Regions from separate parts of the Pseudoalteromonas sp. SG45-2 genome, predicted to be linked through region 2. Evidence: predicted binding sites of a transcription regulator. Region 2 holds the regulator's gene; each other region holds the start of a gene.

What was found. Region 2 encodes ArgR, which controls arginine synthesis, uptake and breakdown. Its sites were predicted from a motif close to ANTGAATANNTATTCANT; they were not measured.
Region 1: a site for ArgR is predicted at 2,249-2,266, ahead of H5116_RS09690 (aspartate aminotransferase family protein). Genes of this name have one in related genera too.
Region 3: a site for ArgR is predicted at 2,217-2,234, ahead of H5116_RS12950 (arginase family protein). Genes of this name have one in related genera too.
Region 4: a site for ArgR is predicted at 1,195-1,212, ahead of gltB (glutamate synthase large subunit). Genes of this name have one in related genera too.

The regions. Positions count from the first base shown of each region.
Region 1 is NZ_JACJEO010000011.1:35,355-38,733, forward strand. Features, by position in the region: gene astA (arginine N-succinyltransferase) at 1-722, opposite strand, end outside; gene H5116_RS09690 (aspartate aminotransferase family protein) at 808-2,013, opposite strand; gene H5116_RS09695 (HDOD domain-containing protein) at 2,393-3,379, opposite strand, start outside.
Region 2 is NZ_JACJEO010000008.1:174,761-178,139, reverse strand. Features, by position in the region: gene ispB (octaprenyl diphosphate synthase) at 1-420, shown strand, start outside; gene mdh (malate dehydrogenase) at 505-1,437, opposite strand; gene argR (transcriptional regulator ArgR) at 1,663-2,130, shown strand; gene H5116_RS08020 (Dyp-type peroxidase) at 2,138-3,037, opposite strand; gene H5116_RS08015 (ABC transporter ATP-binding protein) at 3,086-3,379, opposite strand, start outside.
Region 3 is NZ_JACJEO010000016.1:76,755-80,133, forward strand. Features, by position in the region: gene cdd (cytidine deaminase) at 46-972, shown strand; gene udp (uridine phosphorylase) at 1,067-1,822, opposite strand; gene H5116_RS12950 (arginase family protein) at 2,277-3,379, shown strand, end outside.
Region 4 is NZ_JACJEO010000007.1:132,182-135,560, reverse strand. Features, by position in the region: gene H5116_RS06890 (efflux RND transporter periplasmic adaptor subunit) at 1-615, opposite strand, end outside; gene gltB (glutamate synthase large subunit) at 1,314-3,379, shown strand, end outside.

The DNA.
Region 1 (3,379 bases), on a different contig from region 2:
TTTAATAACTCGATTGCTGGGCGTGTGTTGTCGTGTACTTTACCTATTACGGCTTGCGCATCTTTACTTAGCAAATTTACATAAATTGGGTATTTAGGCATTAGTTCAGCAATGAAAACCTTTTGGCCAATACCTGTTAGGTAGTCGGCTGTTGGAAAATCCATTGAGAAAAAGTGCTCTTCAAGCCACTGCCAAAAAGGGCTACTGCCATTTTCGTCAGACACACCGCGCATTTCTGCAATCACTGTTTGTGCAAAACGCTCTTGATGCTGCTTTATAAACATAAAGCGCGCTTTTGAAAGTAGCTTACCGTTACAATTTTTACGATAGCCATCTTTTAAAAACAATGTGCAAAGCTCTGTAGCGCCTGTGTAGTCGTTACATAGCGTTAAAATATCAACCGCTTTGTATACGTCTAATGTGCGCGAAGAGTGAATCACTTTACTTAAGTGATAATGATAAAATGCATCATCAAGCCCTACCGCAGCTTCAATTGCAGACGTACCTACAACATCACCGGTTTCGCTATCTTCAAGAACAAACAGGTAGCCTTCGTCACCGGGTTGTGACGTTTGCTTAGCAAATGAACTTACAGAATGGTCTATTTTCTTTTGCAATAGTTCTTCGTTTAATGGCAAAGACGTAAAACCATGCCCAGATTCGTGGGCAATTTTCAGTAATGCTGAGTAATCATTTTGCTGGATTGGGCGAAGGATCATCATGAGTCCGCTTGCTCCCTTATAAATAACGGTAAATAGGAATTGCAGGGCAAGCGGTGCTTGCCCTTAATTGGTTGGCTTAAGTCGCTTATGCGTTTACTACGCTTGCTACTGCTTTTTCAAAGCGTGCCATACCTTCGCGAATGTCCGCTTCAGGAATTACTAAAGATGGAGTGAAACGTACTACGTCTGCACCGGCAACTAGTGACATAAGGCCTTGCTCAGTACCTGCCACTAAAAACTCTTTTGCACGACCTTTGTATTGCTCGTTCACTACTGCACCAATTAATAAACCTTGGCCACGGATTTCGCTAAATACGTTGTATTTTTCGTTAACCGCGCTAAGTAGTTCATTAAATAATGCGGCTTTTTCTTTTACGCCAACCAGTACTTCTGGGGTATTTACTGTATCAAATGCAGCTTCTGCAACAGCACACGCAAGCGGGTTACCGCCATAAGTAGAACCATGTGTACCTACTTTAAGGTGCTGTGCAATTTCAGTTGTTGTGATCATAGCGCCAATAGGAAAACCGCCGCCAAGTGCTTTAGCTGAAGTTAAAATATCAGGTACTACGTTTAAGCCTTGGTATGCGTATAAATCGCCAGTACGACCAACACCTGTTTGAACTTCATCAAAAATAAGCAGTGCGTTATGTTTAGTACATAAATCGCGAACGCCTTGAGCAAACTCATCAGTTGGTGAAACAATACCGCCTTCACCTTGTAGAGGTTCCATCATTACGGCACATGTTTTATCGCTGATAAGTGCTTCAAAAGCAGCTAGGTCGTTGTAATCGCAATGTATAATGTCGCCAGGCTTAGGGCCAAAACCATCTGAATATGCAGCTTGGCCGCCAACAGTTACGGTAAAGAATGTACGACCGTGGAAACCTTTGTTGAACGCGATGATTTGTGATTTTTCTGCGCCAAACTTATCAAGTGCAAAACGACGCGCTAATTTAAGCGCGGCTTCGTTTGCTTCTGCGCCAGAGTTGGCAAAGTAAACTTTTTCAGCAAATGTCGCATCAACCATTTTTTTAGCTAGGCGAAGTGCCGGCTCATTGGTCATTACGTTAGATAGATGCCAGATTTTTTCGCCTTGCTCTTTTAACGCGCCTACTAATGCAGGGTGGCAATGGCCAAGACAGTTAACTGCAATACCACCAGCAAAGTCGATAAACTCTCGACCTTGTTGATCCCATACGCGAGAGCCTTCGCCTCGAACAGGAATTACGCTTGAAGGTGCGTAGTTAGGAACCATTACGTGATCAAATAATTCGCGATTGACTGTCATTTTATTTCCTCTTAATTGTGAGCAACACAAAACATCAAAATAGGTGTTTGGTTAATATTTGTAACCAACTTTATAGGCAAGATCAGTAACCTGATAATTGCGCAAAATTGCTTTGTGGTTCAATTTTCAGACGCACATTATTTCAGAATTACTTATATCTGTCTCGTTAAAAACTTTCATGTATCCCTTGAAAATAAAGGGCTAAAGATATTATTTCATAGATAGTGAATAACTATTTGCATAGCTATTTATGCTTATTTTTAGGCAACTAACCGCATGAGTACAGAGGCGCACACGCTTTAATCGGCAAATATGTAATATAACAATAAGATGAGAATGAATGGTTAGTCGCAAAAAAATTAACAAAAAATTCAGATTTTTAGTCAATTTGAATAGCTAAATTGGTAAAATTACTCGATTGGAGGGTTTTTAGTTCCGTTTTAGTGAACTTAAAGTGCGAAAACCAGCTTAGAGCTTCATCAGGTTCAATAAGTTGATGTTCTTTTAAATTAAGATATTGAGAATAGCACCGTGCCTTTAGCATTACTTCTGTTAATGGCAGTAATGTATCGACCTTATCTACCCCATTTACTAGCTGCTGCATTACCCCTTTAAACGGTAAATATTTAAAAGCCATTTTGTCTATTACCTTAGCGCTTACTTCTATCGATTTATTGCTAAGTAGAGTAGTTAAAAATAGCGGGTCGGGCTGAAGCTCTAATAATGCGGTGTGTAAATCTTTTTGGTTTTCATTTCGGGCTAGCTGTACTTTACGTTGCCATATTTGCTCAAACGTTTTTAAGTACAAGCGCACTAATGCAATTCGCCCTACATCTAAAAGCATACCAAGGGTAAATGCATGAACGTCATTTACATTATTAATTTGTGCAATTTTTTGCGCTGCAATCGCGTTTGCCATCGCGCTGTCGCGTAGCCGGCGTTTTAATAACGAAAATGGTTCGGTGCTATGTGGCATCCAATGGCGGGCAGCAAATGTAGGAATAACTAGCTGTAAGTTATCAAGGCCAATATAACGAAGGGCAAGCGATGGTTTATCTACTTTTACAGACGTGTTTTTACTACGTTGATTACGATAGTAAGGTAAATTAACGAGCGTTACTAACTCCCTACCCAACCAGCTTATATCATTAACCAATGGCTCTAAACGCCCTACCGACGCTGACTTTACCGCTAATATATCGAGTATATTGGCAATACCATCTTCAATACCTATGGTGCTATGAATTACGCCATCTATATCTTCGAGCTGCTTATATATAGCTGTTTCAATTGTTTTGTGCAGTTGCTCACTGGCTTGAGCGCGGTACTTATGATGTGCAGTACTGCTTTGCTGGCGTTTATTCTG
Region 2 (3,379 bases):
ATCACAGAGCAAGACCAAGCGACACTTGATGCACTAAACCTATACGGTATGCATTTAGGTACTGCGTTTCAACTAGTAGATGACGTACTCGATTACAATGCAGATGCTGAGCAGCTAGGTAAAAACATTGGCGATGATTTAGCTGAAGGCAAACCAACCCTTCCGCTTATTTATGCTATGCAACATGGTAGCGAGCAGCAAACACAGCTCATTCGTGATGCAATAGAGCACAGTAATGGTATGGAGCATTTAGAAGAAATTTTAACTGCACTAAAACAAACTAATGCGCTTGAGTTTACAATGCAAAAAGCAGAGCTTGAGGCCGAAAAAGCCATTGCCTGTTTAGACTTTTTAGCTGAGTCTGACTATAAGCAAGCACTTATAAGCCTTGCCCGTATTGCGGTTGACCGCGACCACTAGTTTTAACTAGTTACACAGTGTGACATTAATTCTGAGCAATAAAAAAGCCTGCAAATGCAGGCTTTTTGTTGCTTAAACCGGCTATTACGCCATGAAATCAACACCTTCTTTGATGTCTTTTTTCAGAGTTTCAAGCATGTCATTTTTTGCTTTTGTTTCAAATGCGCTTAGTTCGCCGTAAGAAAGAATTTCTTCTACACCGTTTTTACCTAAACGTACTGGATGTGCAAAGTACTCTGCATCGCCATTTTCAACAGCAACGTAAGCGTAATCTACAACTTCTTCACCTTGTAGGCCTTTAACTAAAGACATACAAAAACGAGCTGCAGCAGCACCCATAGATAGCGTAGCTGAACCACCGCCTGCTTTAGCATTTACAACTTCAGTACCCGCATTTTGGATACGTGGAGTAAGTGCAGCAACTTCTTCATCAGTGAAAGAAACACCTTCAACTTGAGAAAGTAGAGGCAGAATAGTTGTGCCTGAGTGACCACCAATTACTGGTACTTTTACAGTTGCTACGTCTACGCCTTTAAGTTCAGCAACAAATGCTTCTGAACGAATAACGTCAAGCGTAGTAATACCGAATACGCGTTTAGCGTCGTAAGTACCTGCTTTTTTGAATACTTCAGCAACAATTGGAACTGTGCCGTTTACTGGGTTAGTAATAATACCTACTAACGCTTTAGGACAGCTGGCAACAATGCCTTCTGCTAAAGTTTTGATGATGCCAGCATTTACATTGAATAAATCAGCACGATCCATACCTGGTTTACGTGGCATACCCGCTGGGATAAGAACGATGTCAGAACCTTCAAGCGCTTTATTTAAATCGTCTGCGCCAAAGCCTGCAACTTTAACATCTGTTGGGATGTGAGAAAGGTCAACCGCAACACCTGGTACCACTGGTGCAACATCATAAAGTGATAATTCAGAGCCAGCTGGTAAGCCTGTTTTTAATAATAAAGACAACGCTTGGCCGATACCGCCTGCAGCACCTAATACAGCAACTTTCATTGGAATTCTCCGTAATTTGAGGTAGGAAACATTTGTGGCTCTTAAGATAATGAAATTAGCGACTAAAAACAAATTTATCCTGTCTATTTCAAGTATATTTTCGACCATAGTCGTAAACTTATGTGATTTAACGCATCAAACTGGCAAGTTAACTAAACAACTGCTGCATAATTATTCATTTTTGTGTAGAATTTGCGGCATAAATAACAAAAACGAATAAAGACTATGCAACCACAAGATAAACAAGAAGCACTGGTAAAAGCATTTAAATCACTATTAAAAGAAGAAAATTTTGGCTCTCAAGGCGAAATAGTTGATGCGTTAAAAGATCAAGGTTTTGACAATATAAGTCAGAGTAAAGTTTCACGCATGTTAAGTAAATTTGGCGCTGTACGCACACGCAATGCCAAACAAGAAATGGTTTACTGCTTACCTGCTGAAATGGGTGTACCTACGGCTAAAAGCCCATTACGCCAATTGGTAATCGACATTATGCACAACGAAATGATGATCATCATTCGTACCAGCCCAGGTGCTGCTCAGCTTATTGCACGTTTATTAGATTCATTAGGTAAAGCAGATGGCGTACTAGGAACAATTGCAGGCGACGATACTATTTTTATCGCTCCTGCTAAAATATCTGAAATAGATGTAACACTTGAACGTGTTCGCATTTTATTTGATACAGTTTAATAGCAAACTAAATTTGTTTTAAAAACCCTATTGAAGGTGCAAAGAAAGCAGAGCCCATATCGGCTTGAGTAAAATCAAGCCAGTGGTCGTAGCAATCCCCTTTCCCTAAACGACTATTAAGTACTTTTTCAAATGCGGTGCCCGTACAAGCGCATGTAATTGATAACATTCCCTGCTCATACACGTCGCCATAAGGCATGCTTTGATTTAATAGTAGCGGTTGTCCGTCTTCGTCTTTTAGCTCACTTCGCGAAGCATGGCTGGTTTCGACCGCTGGAGTAATTAGCGTGTTATCAAGACGCGTACGTCCCATTATTTGCTCTTGCTCACTCAATGATAAATGCTGCCACATAGTTAAATCATGTTTATAACGCTGAACATGAATATAACTCCCCTGATCTTCAAAGCTACCAGGGTTGCTGATTAAAGCCGTAGCGCGCTTTTTTCTTCCATGTGCGGTGTCGCCACCATAAATAAAACCGTTAAAATCACGACCATCTAAAAAACGAAAATTACGAATTTGCTCCACCAGCTCAACATCGGGGGCAAATAATTTTAAAATTTGCAGCGCAAATAAATGGTTAACATCTTCACGGTCAGAGCGAATTTGCACAAATAAATCGCACGGTTGTACGCTCATTTGGTGATCGCTATGGGTTATATTGGGAAAGCTCTGTAATTCGCTTGGAATGTATTCAGGGAGGATATGCGGCCAGTATTGCGCACCAATAGCAACCATACAAGAGAGCATTGATTCTGAAAATTGATCGCTAAACTCTTCTTCTATAGCGCTTACTTGTTTTAACTTTGCGCGAAGTGATTCGTCTTGACCATCAAACACATTAAAAAATAAGTGCAAACCGTGTAAGTTTGCTTCAGCACAAATCCCTGATTGCGCTTGCGCCATTGTTATTCCTTAGTTTTACAGATAAAAACACAGCGAATAACAAATTAATTACGATTCGAAAAAATTCACCGTGTGAGGTTTTATTTTTATTATAACCTGATCATTATTTTCAAATGACTGGCCATATTGTGCAGCAACTTCAATTTCTTGTTCATCAATAACAACCGAATAAACATACGCCGAACCAATAAAGCGACGACTTATGATTGTAGCTCGCTTGCTGAATTTGTCACTTTGGTTATCTGCCACTAATTCTATTTGATGAGGGCGCACATATATAAGCCCTGCACTTACATTATGCTTACTCTCAACATAAGATTCGACTAAACCAAATGGTGTTTT
Region 3 (3,379 bases), on a different contig from region 2:
CCTAACCTTTTAAACTACTTAGCCATTGAATAATTAAAAAATATTATGGCTTCAGCAACTTTTACTGTACAGCAAGATACAGCACTTACAAATTCGCACTTCACATTAAGCGTAGCGCAAACAGCGTCATTACGTAGTCAATTAAAATCACAACGTGGCATATTAAATTCTAATAATATTAAAGCGTTATGCGCGCAACTCAATGTGTCTGATGATGTATTACTACAAGGTTTAGTACCTTTAGCTTCTGAGTATGCTGTTGCGCCAGTGTCAGATTTTCATGTAGGCGCAATTGTTAAAGCACTTGATGAAAAGCGTGAGGTAAACTTTTACTTTGGTGCAAATGTAGAGTTTGATCATCAAGCATTGAGTTTAGTGGTTCATGCAGAGCAATCGGCTATAAATAACGCATGGTTAAACGGCGCTAAAAAAATAGTTAAAATTGCTATTAGCGATGCGCCTTGTGGGTATTGTCGCCAGTTTATGAACGAACTCGCTGATGCGAAAGAGTTTGATATTTTACTTCCTGATCAGCAATTTAAACTTGCTGAATTACTGCCGCATTCATTTGGACCTACCGATTTAGGTAACGAATTTAGCTTGTTTAACCCAAAACCACAGCAAGGTAATTTTAGCGCTGAAGACCTTGATGAAACCCTTGCGCGTTTTGCACTTAATGCGTATGTGCCTTACAGCCACAACTTTAGCGCCGTAAAAATAAGTACATTTAGTGATGGTGACTTTTACGGAAGTTACGCCGAAAATGCAGCTTACAGTCCAAGTTTATCGCCACTACAAAGTGCACTAAGCCAGTTCTTTTTAGCTGGGCTTAGCTTTAACGAAAGTACGGTGAAGGGAATTACATTGCTCGAAACAGCGGGTCGTGAAAACCAGTCGCAAGTGGCAAAAGCTGTACTTGCCAGTTTTACGCATTTACCAGCACTTAAAGTAATTAGCGCACCACTTAAATAGTGGCTTGCATACAATAAAGCACAGCCGGAGCTGTGCTTTATTAAAGCGAGCCATTCTATCGAATTAACTCACTCACTGACTGCTATAACCTGTATTAATCAAGTAATACTTTAGCTGCTTCTAATACTACTGCTACAGATTTACGCTCAATTTCACCGTGGTCTACATTTGGTATTTCTTGGCGAGTACGGTTAACAAGTACGCCAGCTACACATGCTGCTTGTAATCCAAGGGCTGCACACATAGTAAATAATGTTGCCGATTCCATTTCGTAGTTCATCACGCCCAATTTTTGCCACTCTTCGCAGCTACCTTGTAGTGATTTAGGAACGTAACCAGAGTGCGTATCGTAACGCTCTTGCCCTGGGTAGAATGTATCGCTTGATGCAGTAATACCAATATGAAAATCGATATTTAGGTTTTTACATGCTTGTACCATAGCTTGTGTTGCATAAAAGTCAGATACAGCAGGGTAGCTAAGTGGTGCAAAATGTTGGCTAGCTCCATCTAAACGTACAGACGCTTGGCTAATTAAAATTTCGCCTTCGTTAATGTGTGGCTGAATTGCACCGGTTGTACCAATACGTAAAAATTTACGCACGCCAAGTTGTGCTAATTCTTCTACTGCAATCGACGTAGATGGACCACCAATACCTGTAGAACATATAACCACAGAGTGGCCGTTTAATTGACCTAAATAAACATGAAACTCGCGAGTTTGAGCAAGGCAGGTTGGGTTGTCTAGGAATTGTGAAATACGTGCTGCACGATCTGGATCGCCCGGTACAATCGCAAGTTTTGCACCTTTAAGATCGTCAATACATAGTCCTAAGTGAAATACCTTTTCCATAGCTAAGCCTTTTATAATAATTTGTTGTCAATCTAGCATGATTGCTAGAAACGTTTATCAAGTACAGGACGATTGTCCGTTTTATCTTAACTCTTCCAATAAAGCCTTAATAATTTTAAGGGCTAATTTGATTTATTCACCAACTATGAATATTCACTCAAGTACTTATATACGTAGCCTTGTTGCGCTGTTGACATGTTCAAGCAGACATAATAAGTATCACTCAAGCGCGTAACTACGATTAAATGAATGATTACAAATTTTCATTAATATTAAATAAATTCAATGACTTAAATTTGTAGTGAACACGTAAAAACTAACGTGTTTACTTATATTAAGCACTGACTTATTTAGCAAAGTGGCATTTATTTGAAGTTTAGGCATTTTTAGTGATTTTGCATAACTACTCAAAAGTAATTAGCTACGTACAGAATAAAAACCGAAGGAGTTTATTATGAGCACACAATTTGAAGCATTTAAAAACAAAGTTGAGCACTGTTTGTGCGCACCGGGCGATGGCGTATACACAGTAAATACTGCAAAAGAGCGCAAAGCCGCACTGCGTAATAAACTTTACGGACAAACTGAAAACGTTGATAACTTGTGGCGCGAGTCTTTAAACGAATTACCAAACTCACCACATAAAGCCGTTATGTTAGGTATTAGTTCAGACTGTGGCGGTGGGATATTACGCGGAGCAAACTGGGGGCCACTGTTTGTGCGCTCAGCTTTAATTGATCAGCAACCTCAGTGTCATTCGTTTGATTTAGGTGATGTACGTGTAATCCCACATTTACTTCATGACAAATACCTAAATGATGCAACCATTTCTAATTGCCAAAGAGCCTTATATGGTGATGAAGATAACGATTATTACGTAAGCCCGTTATCAATCACTGAAGATGTGTGCGACAGTTTTTACGCAACGTTTAAAGATAAAGGATTATTTGGTATTGGTGGCGATCACTCAATTAGTTACCCACTTACTAAAGCGTACTTAAAAGCAAAACGTGAGCAAGGTAAGCGCACGGCTATTATTCACTTTGACGCGCATACCGATTTACTTGTGGAGCGCTTAGGTATTGATTTATGTTTTGGCTCGTGGTGTACACATATATTAGAGTTTTTACCGGCGCCGCATCATTTAATACAATTTGGTATACGCTCAAGTGGCAAGCCTAAAGCGCATTGGGAAAATACTTTTGGTGTTAAACAGCACTGGGCACATGAAATCATTGAACGCGGCGCAGCAGCGGTTGCTGCCGACGCTATTGCACAGTTAAAAGCCGATAACGTTGATGAAATATACGTAAGCTTTGATATTGATGCACTTGATGCAGAGTTTGCATCTGCCACAGGTACGCCAGAGCATCACGGTTTAACGCCTCAGCATGCGCTTGATATTTTATCAGCCATTGCGGATGAGTTTCCTATTACGGGTGCAGATATGATGGAGATAGCGCCATTTACCGACAGCTCTTTAGTTGGCCAATCAAGCTCAGAAACTACACTTAGAGAAGGCGCTAAAATTTCAGCCTTTTTAATTAGTGCAATGAA
Region 4 (3,379 bases), on a different contig from region 2:
GGCAAGCAATACCTCTTGTTGTGCATGTTTATACGAGAGCTTAGCTCGGGATAAATCATCAACTGCTTTTTCAAGATCAATTTGGCTAATTAAGTGCTTTTGAATTGATAACTGTGCCCGGCGATTTTCGCGCTCAGCGGCATTAAGCTCAACTTGTGCCATATCGAGTGTTTTATTTAAAGTGAGTGTTTGGCGTCTTGCTTGCAAATGCTGCCTTTGCTGCTCGCCTTGTAGTCGTTTAAGCACAGATTCTTGTTGCTTTAATTCGTTAGTTAACTCAGGGCTTTGTAGCAGGGCAAGTGTGTTGCCTTGCTTTACTGTATCGCCGGCCTTTACTTTTAAATCTATAAATCCACGTTCTGGACTGTAGATTTTAGGAGCATTAGCAGCAACAATTTTACCACTGGCGGCAATATCTCGAATGAGCGCTTTAACATGTACTTTTGCAACCTGTACTTTTGAGCGGCTAATAGAGCTTTTAGCGCTATGGTTAGTTAAAAAAATATAAGCAACTGTAGAGACCACAATGAAAACAATCGCAGTGATTATCGCGTATTTTTTATAGCTTATAGGTGCCTTTACTTGTACGTCTTGTGCGCTGGTATCTTTAATCATTTAATTCCCCCTACATTGCTTTTATGTATTTTTCGCACAGCAGTAATAAAGCTGCTGTGCAAATGGCGGCAATAGGAGAGAGCAAAAATAAGCTTAGAGTAAACATGGTAATTCCAATTAGCGATTATATGTAAAGCTATACGATTAATATGCCAACTACTATCACATTGATATTAAAGTGCTTTTTATTTTTTGTTCTTGAAAATGATGTCCGCGGACAGTTTTTATGTCCGCATCGGACACCGCTTTAAATAAAAATTCACTATTAATGTACAAAAAAGGACATGAACTTTCATAACTATACTAATGAGCAGCAATAATCGGGGATGTTAAGCCATTAAAGTAATGAAATAGCATAAAACTATCTAAATGTTAACTGAATAACCCTTCATTTGTTGAATACTTATTCACTTTTGCTTACCTTTACGTTTACGTAAGCTGCAACTTTGAGCGCTTGTGTTTTTTACAATATGTTAAACTTGACACCAGTGTCATGAAAAAATAGTGGTTAAAATAACGCTAAATGTTAAAAATAATGATAAAAAGAAATCTTGCTATGAAGTGAGAAATATTCAAGAATGTGAATATGTATTCAAAGTGCTATTGACTCTATTTAAGATAGAGGCTAGTTTTGTCCGTCTGTTAGCAAATCGTCGAGCAGTTCATCCACGCTAACAGTGCAGCAAGGGGAGGGGTCTATGTTATACGACTCAAAGTTAGAAAAAGAAAATTGTGGCTTTGGCTTAATAGCCCAAGTTAATGGTCAAGCTAGTCATAGGCTTATTCGTACTGCTATTACGGGGCTTGATTGCATGCAGCACCGTGGCGGTATATCTGCCGATGGTAAAACAGGTGATGGCTGTGGTTTATTATTACAAAAACCAGATAGCTTTTTCCGTGCAATTGCCAGTGAACATAATTGGCACTTAGGCAAAAACTACGCAGTGGGTATGATATTTTTAAATTCAGACCCTGTTTTAGCACAAGCTGCAAAACAAATACTTAGCGAAGAATTAGAAAAAGAAACGCTAAATATTTTAGGTTGGCGTGTCGTACCAACCGACCCATCTATGTTGGGTCCTATTGCTGTACAGCAATTACCAGGTTTTGAACAAATTTTTGTTAGCGCGCCAGAAGGTTGGCGTTCTAAAGACTTAGAGCGTCGCTTATATGTAGCACGCCGCCGCGCTGAAAAGCGCATTGTTGATGATGAAGCTTTCTATATCGCAAGTCTATCTGGTTTGGTAACTATCTATAAAGGCTTAATGATGCCTGCGGATTTACCTAATTTTTACCTAGATTTAGCTGATATTCGTATGACGAGTGCGATTTGTGTTTTCCATCAGCGCTTTTCTACTAATACTCAGCCGCGTTGGCCTTTAGCTCAACCTTTCCGCTATTTAGCACACAATGGTGAAATTAATACTATTGAAGGTAACCGCCAGTGGGCACGCGCACGTTCTTATAAATTTGCGTCACCGCTTATTCCTGATTTACAAAGCGCAGCGCCGTTTGTAAACGAAACCGGTTCTGATTCATCAAGCCTAGATAATATGCTTGAGCTATTTTTAGCTGGCGGCATGGATTTATTCCGCGCTATGCGTATGCTCGTGCCGCCTGCATGGCAGAAAAACCGTGCAATGGACGACGATTTACGTGCATTTTACGACTTTAACTCTATGCATATGGAACCATGGGATGGCCCGGCAGGTATTGTTATGTCGGATGGTCGTTTTGCGGCGTGTAACCTTGACCGTAATGGACTTCGCCCAGCACGTTATGTAATTACACAAGATGGTTTTATTACGCTTGCATCAGAAGTGGGTATTTGGGATTACACTGCCGATGAAGTGGTTGAAAAAGGCCGTGTTGGTCCAGGTGAATTATTAGTTATTGATACTAAACTTGGCAAAATCTGGCACTCGGATGAAATCGATCAAGATTTAAAATCTCGCCATCCTTACAAGTCATGGCTTGAAGAAAACGTTAAACGTTTAGTTCCATTTGAAGAACTTACTGAGCAAGACGCTGGTAATCGCTCATTTGATGACGAAACGCTAGCTAAATATCAAAAAATGTTTGGTTATACCAACGAAGAGCTTGATAGCGTTATTCGTGTAATGGGTGAAAACGGCCAAGAAGCGACAGGCTCAATGGGTGATGACACGCCATTTGCTGTGCTTAGTGAAGGGCATCGTTCACTTTATGATTACTTCCGCCAAAAATTTGCGCAAGTAACAAATCCACCTATCGATCCACTACGTGAAAACCATGTAATGTCGCTTGCAACCTGTATTGGTAGTGAGCAAAACGTATTTAACGAAACAACGGGCCACGCTAAGCGCCTACAGTTTGATACACCAATTTTAATGTACGCAGACATGCAGCAGCTATTAAATGCTGATGAAGCGCACTACAGCTACTGTAAAATTGATATTACCTATACAGTTGAAGAGGGTTTAGAAAACGCGGTTACGCGTATTTGTGACCAAGCACAAGAAAAAGCAGCTGCGGGCTGTATCATGCTTATTTTAACTGACCGTAACTTTGATGAAATAAATTTACCAATTCCAGCAGCTATGGCTGTAGGTGCGGTACAAAAACGCTTAGTTGATAACAACTTGCGCTGTGAATCAAATATTATCATTGAAACTGGCAGCGTGCGAGATGCGCACCAGTTTGCTGTGCTATTAGGTTTTGGTGCTACGGCAATTTATCCATACCTTGCGTATGAATCGTTAGTTGCGATGAGCGACAGCAAAAT